3 regions of the Devosia sp. XGJD_8 genome follow, and region 2 is predicted to be linked to each of the others. Evidence: predicted binding sites of a transcription regulator. Region 2 holds the regulator's gene; each other region holds the start of a gene.
What was found. Region 2 encodes LexA, which represses DNA repair genes until DNA is damaged. Its sites were predicted from a motif close to TGTTCNNNNTGTGTTCNG; they were not measured.

Region 1 (4,153 bases), 120 kb from region 2:
CATGGGCAGCACGAAGCTGGCCGTCTTGCCAGTGCCGGTCTGGGCAATGCCGATGACGTCCTTCTTTTCCAGGATATGCGGGATAGCCTGCGCCTGGATTTCAGTTGGCGTCGTATAGCCGGCCGACGTTACGGCGTCTGTTACTTTGGTGGACAGGCCAAGCCCGGAAAAATCATCAGTCAAGTTGGGTAATTCCACTCAGAAATGTGGCCCGGGGCCAGATCCGGTCCGAGACATTCGGACGGTGCACCGGGGTCTTCAGCAGTGGACCGATAGGTCGGTACGCGAACGCATCCACAACTGGGGCGGCCACCGGACGGTTGCAGAAACTGCAAGAAACGACGGAGTGGCCCTGAGGCACATCGAGCAAAGGCGAACTGTGTCCAAACAAACCAGCCGTCAAGCCAGAAATGCTCTAGCGGCGCGGACCATAGCGCAAAGGCCTTGTCTGTCAACGGCTTTGAGGTCGTTAGTCTTAATTGGCGCTGATCGGCAAGTGTGCATTTGCTAGGTGAGCGACCGGGCTAGATGTCGAGATCGGTCACGAAGGCGGCATTCTCCTGGATGAAGTCGAAGCGCGCTTCGGGCTTGGTGCCCATCAGCCGGTCGACGCTGATCCGGGTGGCTTCGAGGTCGTCACGGATCTTGACCTGCAGCAGCGTGCGCGACTTGGGCGACATGGTCGTCTCGCGCAGATGCGCGAACGGCATCTCGCCAAGGCCCTTGAAGCGGGTCATGTCCACCTTGCCCTTGCCGGTGAACTCGGTGGCCATCAGTTCTTCCTTGTGGGCGTCGTCGCGGGCGTAGAGCGTCTTGCCGCCCTGGCTGATGCGATAGAGCGGCGGCAGCGCCAGGAAGAGGTGGCCGCCATCGATCAGCTTAGGCATCTCCTGGAAGAAGAAGGTGATGAGCAGCGCGGCGATATGGGCGCCATCGACGTCAGCATCGGTCATCACGATGATCTTGTCGTAGCGCAGGTCTTCCTCGCGATAGCGGTCGCGGGTGCCGCAGCCCAGGGCCTGGATGAGGTCCGAGATCAGCTGGCTGGCGGCCATCTTCTCGCGACTGGCCCCGGCCACATTGAGAATCTTGCCGCGTAGCGGCAGCACGGCCTGGCTGGCGCGGTTGCGGGCCTGCTTGGCGCTGCCGCCGGCCGAGTCGCCTTCGACGATGAAGAGTTCGGCGCCCTGGGCGGCGGTCTGCGTGCAGTCGGCCAGCTTGCCGGGCAGGCGCAGCTTGCGCGTCGCACTGGCGCGGTCGATCTCTTTTTCCTTGCGCCGGCGCAGCCGCTCCTCGGCGCGCTCGATCGCCCAGTCCATGAGCTTGCCGGCCTGGTTGGGCGAGGCCGCGAGCCAGTGGTCGAAGGCGTCCCGAAGGGCATTGTCGACGATGCGCGTTGCCTCGCCGGAAGCCAGCTTGTCCTTGGTCTGGCCGACGAATTCGGGCTCACGCACGAAGACCGACAGCATGGCGCTGCAATGGGCGAAGACGTCCTCGGCGGTCAGGATGGCGGCGTTCTTGTTCTTGGTCAGTTCGGCATAGTTCTTGAGGCCGCGCAGCAGGGCGGTGCGCAGGCCCGCCTCATGCGTGCCGCCGTCCGGGGTGGGCACGGTGTTGCAGTAGGAGGAGACTCCGCCATCGCCCAGGGTCCAGGCGATGGCCCATTCGACGGCGCCATGCGTGCCCGGCTTGCCGTGGCTGCCGGCGAAGAGTTCGTCGACGATGCGTGTCTCCCCCTCGATGCGGGCGGCCATGAAATCCTTGAGGCCATCGGGGTAGTGGAACACCGCCTTGGCGGGGGCATCCTCGGTGACCAGCGCCTCATCACAGCTCCAGCGCAGTTCGACGCCGCCGAACAGATAGGCCTTGGCGCGGGTCATGCGGAACAGGCGGGCAGCGGAGAAATGGGCTGTCTCGCCAAAGATCTGCGGGTCGGGATGGAAGCGGGTGGTGGTGCCGCGGCGGTTGTTGACCCGACCGACCATCTCCACCTTGGTGGTGGGGATGCCGCGCGAATAGCTCTGGCGGTAGAGGACCTGGTCGCGGGCGACTTCGACGGTCATGTCGTCCGAGAGTGCGTTGACCACGGATACGCCGACGCCGTGCAGGCCGCCGGAGGTTTCATAGGCCTTGGAGTCGAACTTGCCGCCGGCATGCAGCTTGGTCAGGACCAGCTCAAGCGTTGATAATTCAGGGTTTTTTGGATGCGGCTCGACCGGGATGCCGCGGCCGTTATCGGTAACCGTGACGTAACCGTCGGCGCCGATATGGACCTCGATGCGGGTGGCGTGGCCGGCAATGGCCTCGTCCATCGAATTGTCGATGACTTCGGCAAACAGGTGGTGCAGGGCATTGGCATCCGTGCCGCCAATATACATGCCCGGCCGGCGCCGGACCGGCTCAAGTCCTTCCAGAACCTCAATATCTGCTGCCGAATAGGAGCCAGCGGTAACGTTCGGCGCCTTGGGCGCGGGCTTGGGCGTCTCGGTGGGCAGGCGTTCAGGTTCGGCGCCGAAAAGGTCTTCTGCTTGCGACATGCACATTCCGTCTTTGCGCCCGAATCGGGCGATTCCGCCTTTTAGCATATCCCAGCCGAGCGATGCGCAGGGCAGGGAACCGGCGTGCCTGCCCCGAGTTCTTCACAAGTCTGAACGCAAGATGAACGCGTGGTTGCGGTCCGGTTCAACCCCGATGCGCCAAAGTGTGCGATTGAACCGTCATAGGAGGCTCTCATGACCAGATGGATCGCTGCCGCGCTGACCGCGCTGCTGCTCAGCACGGGCGCGGCAATCCCGGCCCAGGCCCAATCGTTCGGCTTCGGCATTTTCTTTGGCGACGAGGCCTCGGATTTCCATCCCGAGCGCATCACCTGCATGACCGACCGCCAGATCCGCGATGCGGTCGCGGCCCGCGGCTATAGCAATATCGCGCTGAATGTGGCGATGGAGAAGAATATCCAGGTGCGGGCGACCCGCGATGGCTGGGTCTACCTGCTGGATTTCAACTTCTGCACGGGGCGCATCGAGGGCCGTCAGCAGCTGCGTCCCGCCGGCTAAGCGGCGCCCCTGAAACGAAATCGTCCCAAGATCGGGCGCCCGGTTTACGTTCCGTTTGCTTCTTGGGAGCACTTTCTTAAACGCAGGCTGCTAGACCTGACGCATACGGTTTTTGTCTGGAGTTGCCGTATGCGAGCCGATCGGGATCCTAGTTCTGCGTATCCGGTCCCTGCCGGCTCAATTGTCTTCGGTGTTTGGCCGCATGCCGGGTTTTCAGGTATTGCGTACCGGCTGGCCAAGCTCACCGCCCCACGTTCCGGGGTCGTTGCGCTGGTCGCGACCATGTTCTACTTCCTGTGATGTCCGCTGATTGATTTCCCGTGCCGGCGCGGCTAATGATCGATACAGGCCGTCAAGCAAGCAGGGAGGGTCCGATGACATTGCTGTTCACGCACCGCTCCCGTGGCCCTGTTCAGGCCCTGTGGCTCAAGCTGCAGGGCTGACCGGTACTGGTACGGACGCTTCCCTTCTGTCTCCCCCATTCTGGTTTGCCCTTCGTGGCGGTCTCTGACCGCCTCCTGACGGCAATGGCGCAATTGATGATGCGCCGCATCCAGTGAGACAAAAATGGGCTCGATCAGCCTCCGCAATGCCGGCCTGGTGGCCACCGACACTCTCTTTTCCAATCTCAACCTCGTCATCAGCGATGGCGACCGCGTCGGCCTCGTCGCCGGCAATGGGCGCGGCAAGACCACGCTGCTGCGCGCCATGGCCGGGCAGGGCGAGCTGACCTCGGGCGACATCGTGCGCTCGCGGGGGCTCACCGTGGGCTATGTCGAACAGGACATGCCTGCCGCGATGATGGGGATGACACTCTATGAGGCGGTGCTCGACGCCCTGCCGCCGATGGATCGCGACAGCGACAGCTGGCGGGTCGACGTCGTGCTGGACGAATTCGAGACCCCCGAGACGATGCGGCATCGCCGCGTCAGCGAACTCAGCGGCGGCTGGCAGCGCATTGCGCTGATCGCGCGCTGCTGGGTGCCGCAGCCGGACGCGCTGCTGCTCGACGAGCCGACCAACCATCTCGACCTGGGCAAGCTGTTCCAGCTCGAGGCGTGGATCAACCAGGCGGCCCGCAACATCCCGGTGATCAT
Region 2 (4,153 bases):
AGACCGGTGTCGAGATGGAAGCCCTGGTCGCCGCCTCGACCGCGGCACTGACGCTCTACGACATGGCCAAGGCCATCGACCGGGCCATGACCATCACCGATATCTGCCTGGTCGAAAAATCCGGCGGAAAGTCCGGAGACTTTTCCCGGTCATGAGCCTGCTCCCCGTGGATGACGCGATTGCCGCGATCCTCCGGCGCGTGCCGGCGCCCATCGCCGAGACCGTGCCGCTGTCCGAGGCTGCCGGGCGCGTGCTGCTTGAACCCGTATTTGCCACCCACGATCAGCCTCCATTCAATTCCAGCGCCATGGACGGCTACGCCATCCGCGCTGCCGATGTCGTCGCTGGCCACGGGCTGACCGTGGTCGGCACGTCACAGGCGGGCGCCGGCTACCTCGGCACGCTTGGGCCGGGCGAGGCTGTCCGCATCTTCACTGGTGCACCGGTACCCGAAGGCGCCGACACGGTCATCATGCAGGAAGAGGCCAAGCGCGACGGAGACTCGGTTTCCTTCACTGTTCCGGCACGACAGGGCCACAGCGTGCGGCCTTTGGGTAACGACTTCGCTACCGGTCAACAGCTCGTCGACGCCGGCATTCGCCTGGCACCAATGCAGCTGGCGGTTGCCGCCGCTGCCAACGCGGCCACGCTCAAGGTCGCCAAACGGCCCCGCATCGCCCTGCTCGCCACGGGCGACGAACTCGTGCTGCCCGGCACGCCACTTGGCCCCGACCAGATTGTGGCATCAAACAGTTTTGGGCTGCGGCCCATGCTGACGCCCTACGCCGAAACGGTCACCGATCACGGCATTGCCCGCGACGATGCGGCTCAGCTTCGCAACGCACTCCAAGACATTTTCGCCACTGGGCCGGATATAGTCATCACCACAGGTGGCGCAAGCGTCGGCGACCACGACATCGTGCAGGACATCCTCCTGGAATTGGGTGTCACGCTGGATTTCTGGAAGATCAACATGCGGCCCGGCAAGCCCCTCATGTTCGGAACACGCGGCAGCACCCTGATCTTCGGCCTCCCCGGCAATCCGGTTTCCGCCATGGTCACCGCCATGGTGTTCATTCGCCCCGCATTGCGCGCGTGGCTTGGCTATCCAGAACCATCCCCCTGGCACCTGCCGCTGGCCGGCCCAACGCCCCCCAATACCGCCCGCCGCCACTTCATGCGCGCGCAATTGCTGCACACGCTCACTGGACCTGAGCTGCTGCCGATCTCCCAGACGGACAGCGGCCACACCTCTTCGCTGGCGCGGGCCGATATGCTCATCGTCCAACCAGAGTTCGATCCCGGCCAATTGCCCGGCACCATTGTCGAAGCCATCCCGCTGGATGCTTTCTGACTGTCGCGATCGCAACGACGACTGATCTTTTGCAAAGCATATTGCGGAACATAACTGGAACACCTATAGTCGTTCTGCCTATGTTCTGATTCACTCCCCGAGGGGCCCATGCTGACGCGCAAACAACACGAGCTGCTTATGTTCATCCATGAGCGGATGAAGGAAAGCGGCATTCCGCCATCCTTCGACGAGATGAAGGATGCGCTCGACCTGGCGTCCAAATCGGGCATCCACCGGCTGATCACCGCCCTTGAGGAGCGCGGTTTCATCCGTCGCCTGCCCAACCGGGCCCGGGCCCTCGAAGTGGTCAAGCTCCCGGATTCGATGAACCCGTCACTCGGCGGCCGCAAGGCCCGCTTTGAGCCATCGGTCATCGAAGGCAGTCTGGGCAAGGTCAGCTCCCCGCCCTCGCGCATGTCGGCGGCCGAAGACTATGCCCGACCGATTTCCATCCCGGTCATGGGCCGTATTGCGGCCGGCACGCCCATTGAGGCCATCCAGACCCACTCGCACACCATCATGGTTCCGCCGGAAATGCTGGGCGCCGGTGAGCACTTCGCGCTTGAAGTCCGCGGTGACTCGATGATCGATGCTGGCATTTTCGACGGGGATACTGTGCTCATCAAGAAGCAGGATCAGGCCTCGACGGGCGAAATCATCGTCGCCTTGGTGGACGATGAGGAAGCAACGCTCAAGCGCCTGCGCCGCAAGGGCAATACCGTGGCGCTGGAGGCGGCCAACCCCGCTTACGAAACCCGCATCTTCCCGCCTGACCGCGTCAAGGTGCAGGGCCGCCTTGTCGGTCTTCTCCGCAAGTATTAGGGCGCTATAGCCCTCAGCAGCGTGACGCGAGGCGTGGGCCAGCACAGGCGCGTCACCCTGCCACCCCCTCATTTTGGCAGATCGTACCGGGGCATCGAACCGCCTCTGGCGGCCGATGAGGCCGGCCGTGGTACTTACGCGCGAAGCCACTCCCTTGGTTTTCTTGGGATTTTTCTAGCGACTTAAGCGGAATTTAACGGCCGACAGTGCCGGGACCTTGCAGATGGCGCTGTTCCGTGCCACATAGGTAGCATACGTTTTCAGCCTAAGTCGGCTGCCTAATGCCGGTTCGCCGGACCGTGGCTTCCTTCTCTACCATGCGAACGTTATGTCCCTTTGGCATGTTGCCATTGGATAACCGCTCGTTCGCTGATGCTACGAGCAAAAGGAAACTATCATGTCCGTAATCACCGGCACCGTAAAGTTCTTCAACACCACTAAGGGCTTCGGCTTCATTTCGCCTGAAAATGGCGGCAAGGACGCCTTCGTCCATATTTCTGCTGTTCAGCGTTCGGGCCTGCAGGGCCTCTACGAGAACGACAAGGTCACCTATGAGCTCGAGACCGGCCGTGACGGCAAGGAATCGGCGACCAACCTGACCCTGCTCTAGTCTGCGCTAGATCATAGCGAGCGCGCTTCGGCGCCGCTCGGCGAGGCCACCGCGATTTGTCGCGGTGGCCTTTTCTTTGTCTGGTCGCCAGCAGCAAACAAAATGGGGGACCGCATGCATGCGGTCCCCCTTGTCTTACAAAATCCGCGATCAGTGGTTGTCGCGCGGGATGCCGTTGTTCTGCGCGATGCGCTGGTACTTTTCGGCTGGCTTGAGAATGGCACCATCGCCGAGCTGGCCAACCAGACCGCGCTGGATTTCCTGCCAGGGCGTCTGGTGCTTGGGGAACTTGTAGCCGCCGGAAGCCTCGAGATCGGCTCGGCGCTTGGCGATCTCGGCGTCCGAGATCAGGATATTGGCCTGCCCCTGGTTGAGATCGATCCGCACCCGGTCGCCTGTCTGCAGGATGGCGAGATTGCCACCCGCCGCCGCCTCTGGCGAAGCATTGAGGATCGAGGGCGAGCCCGAAGTACCCGACTGGCGGCCATCGCCGATACAGGCCAGCGCATGCACGCCCTTCTTGATCAGATAGCTGGGCGGCCGCATGTTGACCACTTCCGCCGCGCCTGGATAACCGATCGGCCCGGCGCCGCGCATAAACAGCAGCGTATTCTCGTCGATATCGAGCGCGGGATCGTCGATGCGGTGGTGGTAATCCTCCGGTCCATCGAACACCACCGCCTTGCCCTCGAACATGCCCGGATGCTCGGGGTTGTTGAGGTAGCGATCGCGGAACTCCGACGAGATCACGCTGGTCTTCATGATGGCATTGTCAAAGAGGTTGCCACGCAGCACGAGGAAGCCCGCCTCGGTCTTGAGCGGATTGTCGAAGCGGCGGATGACCTTGTCGTCCTGGATCGTCGTGTTGCGGCAATTCTCGCCAATGGTCTTGCCATTGACGGTCGGCGCGTTCTCGCGGATCAGGCCCTGGGTCATCAACTCGTTGACCACCGCCGGCACGCCACCAGCGTGATAATAGTCCTCGCCCAGATATTCGCCCGCCGGCTGTAGGTTCACCAGCAGCGGCACCTTGTGGCCATAGGTCTGGAAATCCTGCAGTTCGAGTTCCACGCCGATATGCTTGGCAATGGCCTGGATGTGGATCGGCGCATTGGTCGATCCGCCGATGGCCGAATTGACCACGATGGTGTTGATGAAATTGTCCTTGGTCAGGATATCGGACGGCTTGAGGTCCTCATGCACCATGTCCACGATGCGCTTGCCCGTGCGATAGGCCATTTCCTGGCGGTCACGGTAGGGTGCGGGAATGGCAGCCGAACCCGGCAGCTGCATGCCCAGCGACTCCGCCAGCGAGTTCATCGTCGTGGCCGTACCCATGGTGTTGCAATAGCCGGTTGAGGGCGCGG
Region 3 (4,153 bases), on a different contig from region 2:
AGGGCGTCACCGGCGTCGTGACCATGCCCGTGATGGTGCAGCGGTTTGCCCGTTAGCCCCGCTTCACTTTTTTGCCGCGCTTGCCTATAACGCGCCACCAATCCAAAATTCCAGCTACGAGGGGAGTGACCGATGGCCGGCCATTCACACGCCAAAAACATCATGCACCGCAAAGGCAAGTCCGACGCGGTGCGCTCCAAGATCTTCTCCAAGCTGGCGCGCGAAATCACCGTCGCGGCCAAGATGGGCATGCCCGATCCGGCCTTCAATTCCCGGCTGCGCCTGGCGGTGACCAATGCCCGCGCACTCTCCATGCCCAAGGACAATATCGACCGCGCCATCAAGAAGGCCATCGGCTCGGACGGCGATAACTATGACGAGATCCGCTACGAGGGCTATGGCCCGGGCGGGGTGGCGCTGATCGTCGAGACGCTGACCGACAACCGCAACCGTACCGCCTCCAATGTTCGCTCCTACTTTTCCAAGCATGGCGGGGCCATGGGCGAAACCAACTCGGTCGGCTTCATGTTCGACAAGGTAGGCGAGATCACCTATCCGCTGAGCGCCGGCTCGGAAGACAAGGTCATGGAAGCCGCCATCGAGGCGGGCGCCGACGACGTCGAAAGCGATGAGGAAGGCCACTACATCACCACCACGTTCGAAGCGATGGTGGAGGTGGCGGCGGCGCTGGAAAAGGTGCTGGGCGAAGCCGAATCGGTCAAGGCCGTGTGGAAGCCGCAGACCAATACGCCGATCGATGCCGAAAAGGGCGCGACCCTGATGAAGCTGATCGCCACGCTCGAGGAAGACGATGACGTGCAGAACGTCTATTCGAATTTCGAGATGAGCGACGAAGACGCGGCCAAGCTCGAAGCCTGATTCAAGCTCAGTTTCAGTTGTTTGAGGGCGGTGCCGCGGCGCCGCCCTTTTTCATGCGCTGCGCTTGAGGACGATTGCCGGATGATCGTCCGCATGGACCATGGCAACGCGATTGCGACCGGCCTGCTTGGCCCCATAGAGCCGCTGGTCGGCGATGCGGAACAGTTCGGCAAAGCTCGCCTCGCCCTCGAACACCACGCCGCCAATGCTGACGGAGAGGGGGCGCTGCTGCCCTTCGGGCGCGAAGACGGCCAGGTTCACCGAGCGGCGGATGCGCTCGGCAATGGCTTCGGCGTTCTTCTGGTCGACATCGGGCAGGTAGACGCCGAATTCCTCCCCGCCCATGCGCCCAACCAGATCGCCGGCGCGCAGGATGGTGCGGATCGAGCGCGCGATGACGGTCAGCGCCTCGTCGCCGGCATTGTGCCCGAACTGGTCGTTGATGGCCTTGAAGTTGTCGGCGTCGATCATCAGCAGCGCGCCGCCCGTTGAGCCCGGGTTCTGGGCGAGGATCGTGCTGACCTTGCTGGTAAAGGCGCCGCGGTTGAGGCAGGCGGTCAGGCTGTCGGTCCGTGCGACGAGGCCCAGCCGCAGATTGGTTATTGCCAGGCCGCGCATGCGCAGGCTCATGTAGAGAAACAGCGGCGCGCCAAGCAGGATGGGCAGGACCACGGCGCTGACAATCGAGCGGCGGAGCGCCGCTTCGCCCAGATCGCCGAATATGGTGGCGTTGAATGCTACGGAGACCGCCACGCAGGCCAGGGTGCCGAAGAGCGTCCAGCGGCGGACGCTGGACCAGCTGTGCAAACCAGTCAAAGTCTTGGACGGCAACATCGCGCGGCTCTCGCGGCTGGAGTGACGGATCGTTTCCCTGCCATCGGCAGGGAAGGCGGATGCCTGGCGGGTCCAGGGCGATGCGGCTGGCGTGGTCACGCCGCGATCAGGCGGCCTGCATCGTGGCCGCGCGATCCGGTATTGGTTTGCCTTGCGGTAAAGCCCGCGCAGAAATTCACATATTCAAACTGCTCAAAAATCATCGACAGATGAGGCGGCCAATGCGCCGCCACGCTCGCCTGGGTAATTCCGTGCGAAGTTCCGTCATTGTTTGCCCCTGCCATCCCACGGGTGAGGCTAAGCAGGGGGCGTGAAGACGATCTTTGCGTGTCGGCCGCAATTTTATCGATCCCCGACTTTTACACCGGGCTTGTTGCCTTTTTGTTCACATCGGGCTTGGTAGGCTGCTGCGGCTTCATTAAGGATGGGCGCATGAGTGCTGCTACGCGAATCATCGGCATCGATCCCGGCCTGCGCCGCTGCGGCTGGGGGGTGATCGAGACCCTGGGCAACCGGCTGACCTTCGTGGCGGCCGGCACGGTGACGCCGCCGGTCGATGGCTCGCTGGCCGAGCGGCTGGCGATCCTGTTTGCCGGGCTGGGCGAGGTGCTCGATCGGTTCGCGCCGCAGGAGGCCGCGGTCGAGGAAACCTTCATCAATGCCGGCGCCCGCTCGGCGCTGATCCTGGGCCAGGCGCGCGGCGTGGCGCTGCTGACCCCGGCGGCGCGCGGCCTGCCGGTCGCCGAATATGCCGCCAACCTCGTCAAGAAGTCGGTGGTGGGTACCGGCCATGCCGAAAAGGGCCAGGTGGCGCTGATGGTCAAGACGCTGATGCCACTGGCCGATTTCAAGGGCGCCGACGCCGCCGATGCGCTGGCCATCGCCATCTGCCATGCGCATCACCGCGTCGCCAATCAACGGCTGAGGGCCATGGCATGATCGGCAAGCTCAAGGGGCTGGTGGACAGTTTCGGCGACGATTACGTGCTGATCGACTGTGGCGGGGTCTGCTATGAGGCCTTCTGCTCCAGCCGTACATTGCAGGCGCTGCCGCAGGTGGGCCATGCCGCCGTGGTGTTCATCGAGACCATCGTGCGCGAGGACATGATCCGGCTCTATGGTTTTGCCAGCGAGAGTGAAAAGGCCTGGTTCAACCTGCTGATGACGGTGCAGGGCGTGGGCGCCCGCGTGGCGCTGGGCCTGCTCTCGGCGCTGTCGCCGTCCGAACTGTCGAGCGCCATCGCGCTGCAGGACAAGGCCATGGTCGGGCGCGCCAATGGCGTTGGCCCGAAGCTGGCGCTGCGGCTGGTCACCGAACTCAAGGGCAAGGTGCCAACCGGCGGGGGCATCGATGCCGGCACGCTGGGGCTGCAGGCGGCCCTGGGGGAAGGCGTCGCGCCCACCGCCATTGCCGATGCCGTCTCGGCCCTCACCAATCTGGGCTATTCCAGCGCCCAGGCCTCGGCGGCCCTGGCGCGCATCGTCGCCCGCGAGGGGGATGGGGTGAAGACCGAAACGCTGATCCGGATGGGCCTGCGGGAGTTGAGTAGTTGACCGACCTGACCTCCCCCGCCGCCGGCCGTGACGATCCGCTCGACGTTTCCCTCCGCCCCTCGGGCTTTTCCGAGTTTGTCGGCCAGGCCGATGCGCGCGCCAACCTCGAAGTCTTCATCAAGGCCGCCCGGCAGCGTGGCACGGCGCTGGACCATGTGCTGTTTGTCGGCCCGCCGGGCCTGGGCAAGACCACCCTGGCGCAGATCATCTCGCGTGAGCTGGGCGTCGGTTTCCGCGCCACGTCCGGACCGGTCATTTCCAAGGCTGGGGACCTGGCGGCCCTCCTGACCAATCTCGAAGAGCGCGACGTGCTGTTCATCGACGAGATCCACCGGCTCAATCCGGCGATCGAGGAAATCCTCTATCCGGCGATGGAGGATTTCCAGCTCGACCTGATCATCGGCGAAGGGCCGGCCGCCCGTTCGGTGCGGATCGACCTGGCGCGCTTTACCCTCGTTGGCGCCACCACGCGCGCGGGGCTGCTGACCACGCCGCTGCGGGATCGTTTCGGCATTCCCGTGCGGCTCAATTTCTATACGCCCGAGGAACTGGTGCAGATCGTGCAGCGCGGCGCACGGCTCCTGGGCATGCCGATGGCGCCGGACGGGGCCATGGAAATCGCGCGTCGCTCCCGCGGCACCCCTCGCATTGCCGGGCGCCTCCTGCGCCGCGTCACCGATTTTGCGCTGGTCGATGGTTCGGGCGAGATCACCCGCGCCATTGCCGACAAGGCGCTGCTGCGGCTCGATGTCGATGCGCGCGGGCTCGACCAGCTCGACCGGCGCTATCTCACCACCATTGCCGAATTCTACAGTGGCGGCCCGGTGGGCATCGAGACCATCGCGGCGGCGCTTTCCGAACCGCGCGACGCCATCGAGGAAATCGTC

Region 1: a site for LexA is predicted at 2,648-2,665, ahead of parE (DNA topoisomerase IV subunit B). Genes of this name have one in related genera too.
Region 3: a site for LexA is predicted at 2,085-2,102, ahead of ruvC (crossover junction endodeoxyribonuclease RuvC). Genes of this name have one in related genera too.

Annotation. Positions count from the first base shown of each region.
Region 1 is NZ_JBKJHF010000001.1:2,202,644-2,206,796, reverse strand. Features, by position in the region: gene ACLI1C_RS10420 (DEAD/DEAH box helicase) at 1-183, opposite strand, end outside; gene parE (DNA topoisomerase IV subunit B) at 525-2,537, opposite strand; gene ACLI1C_RS10410 (hypothetical protein) at 2,733-3,056, shown strand; gene ACLI1C_RS10405 (ABC-F family ATP-binding cassette domain-containing protein) at 3,624-4,153, shown strand, end outside.
Region 2 is NZ_JBKJHF010000001.1:2,323,547-2,327,699, forward strand. Features, by position in the region: gene moaC (cyclic pyranopterin monophosphate synthase MoaC) at 1-155, shown strand, start outside; gene glp (gephyrin-like molybdotransferase Glp) at 152-1,354, shown strand; gene lexA (transcriptional repressor LexA) at 1,463-2,176, shown strand; gene ACLI1C_RS10960 (cold-shock protein) at 2,574-2,786, shown strand; gene ACLI1C_RS10965 (IlvD/Edd family dehydratase) at 2,937-4,153, opposite strand, start outside.
Region 3 is NZ_JBKJHF010000002.1:511,846-515,998, forward strand. Features, by position in the region: gene ACLI1C_RS18010 (Lrp/AsnC family transcriptional regulator) at 1-56, shown strand, start outside; gene ACLI1C_RS18015 (YebC/PmpR family DNA-binding transcriptional regulator) at 133-879, shown strand; gene ACLI1C_RS18020 (GGDEF domain-containing protein) at 931-1,812, opposite strand; gene ruvC (crossover junction endodeoxyribonuclease RuvC) at 2,146-2,652, shown strand; gene ruvA (Holliday junction branch migration protein RuvA) at 2,649-3,266, shown strand; gene ruvB (Holliday junction branch migration DNA helicase RuvB) at 3,263-4,153, shown strand, end outside.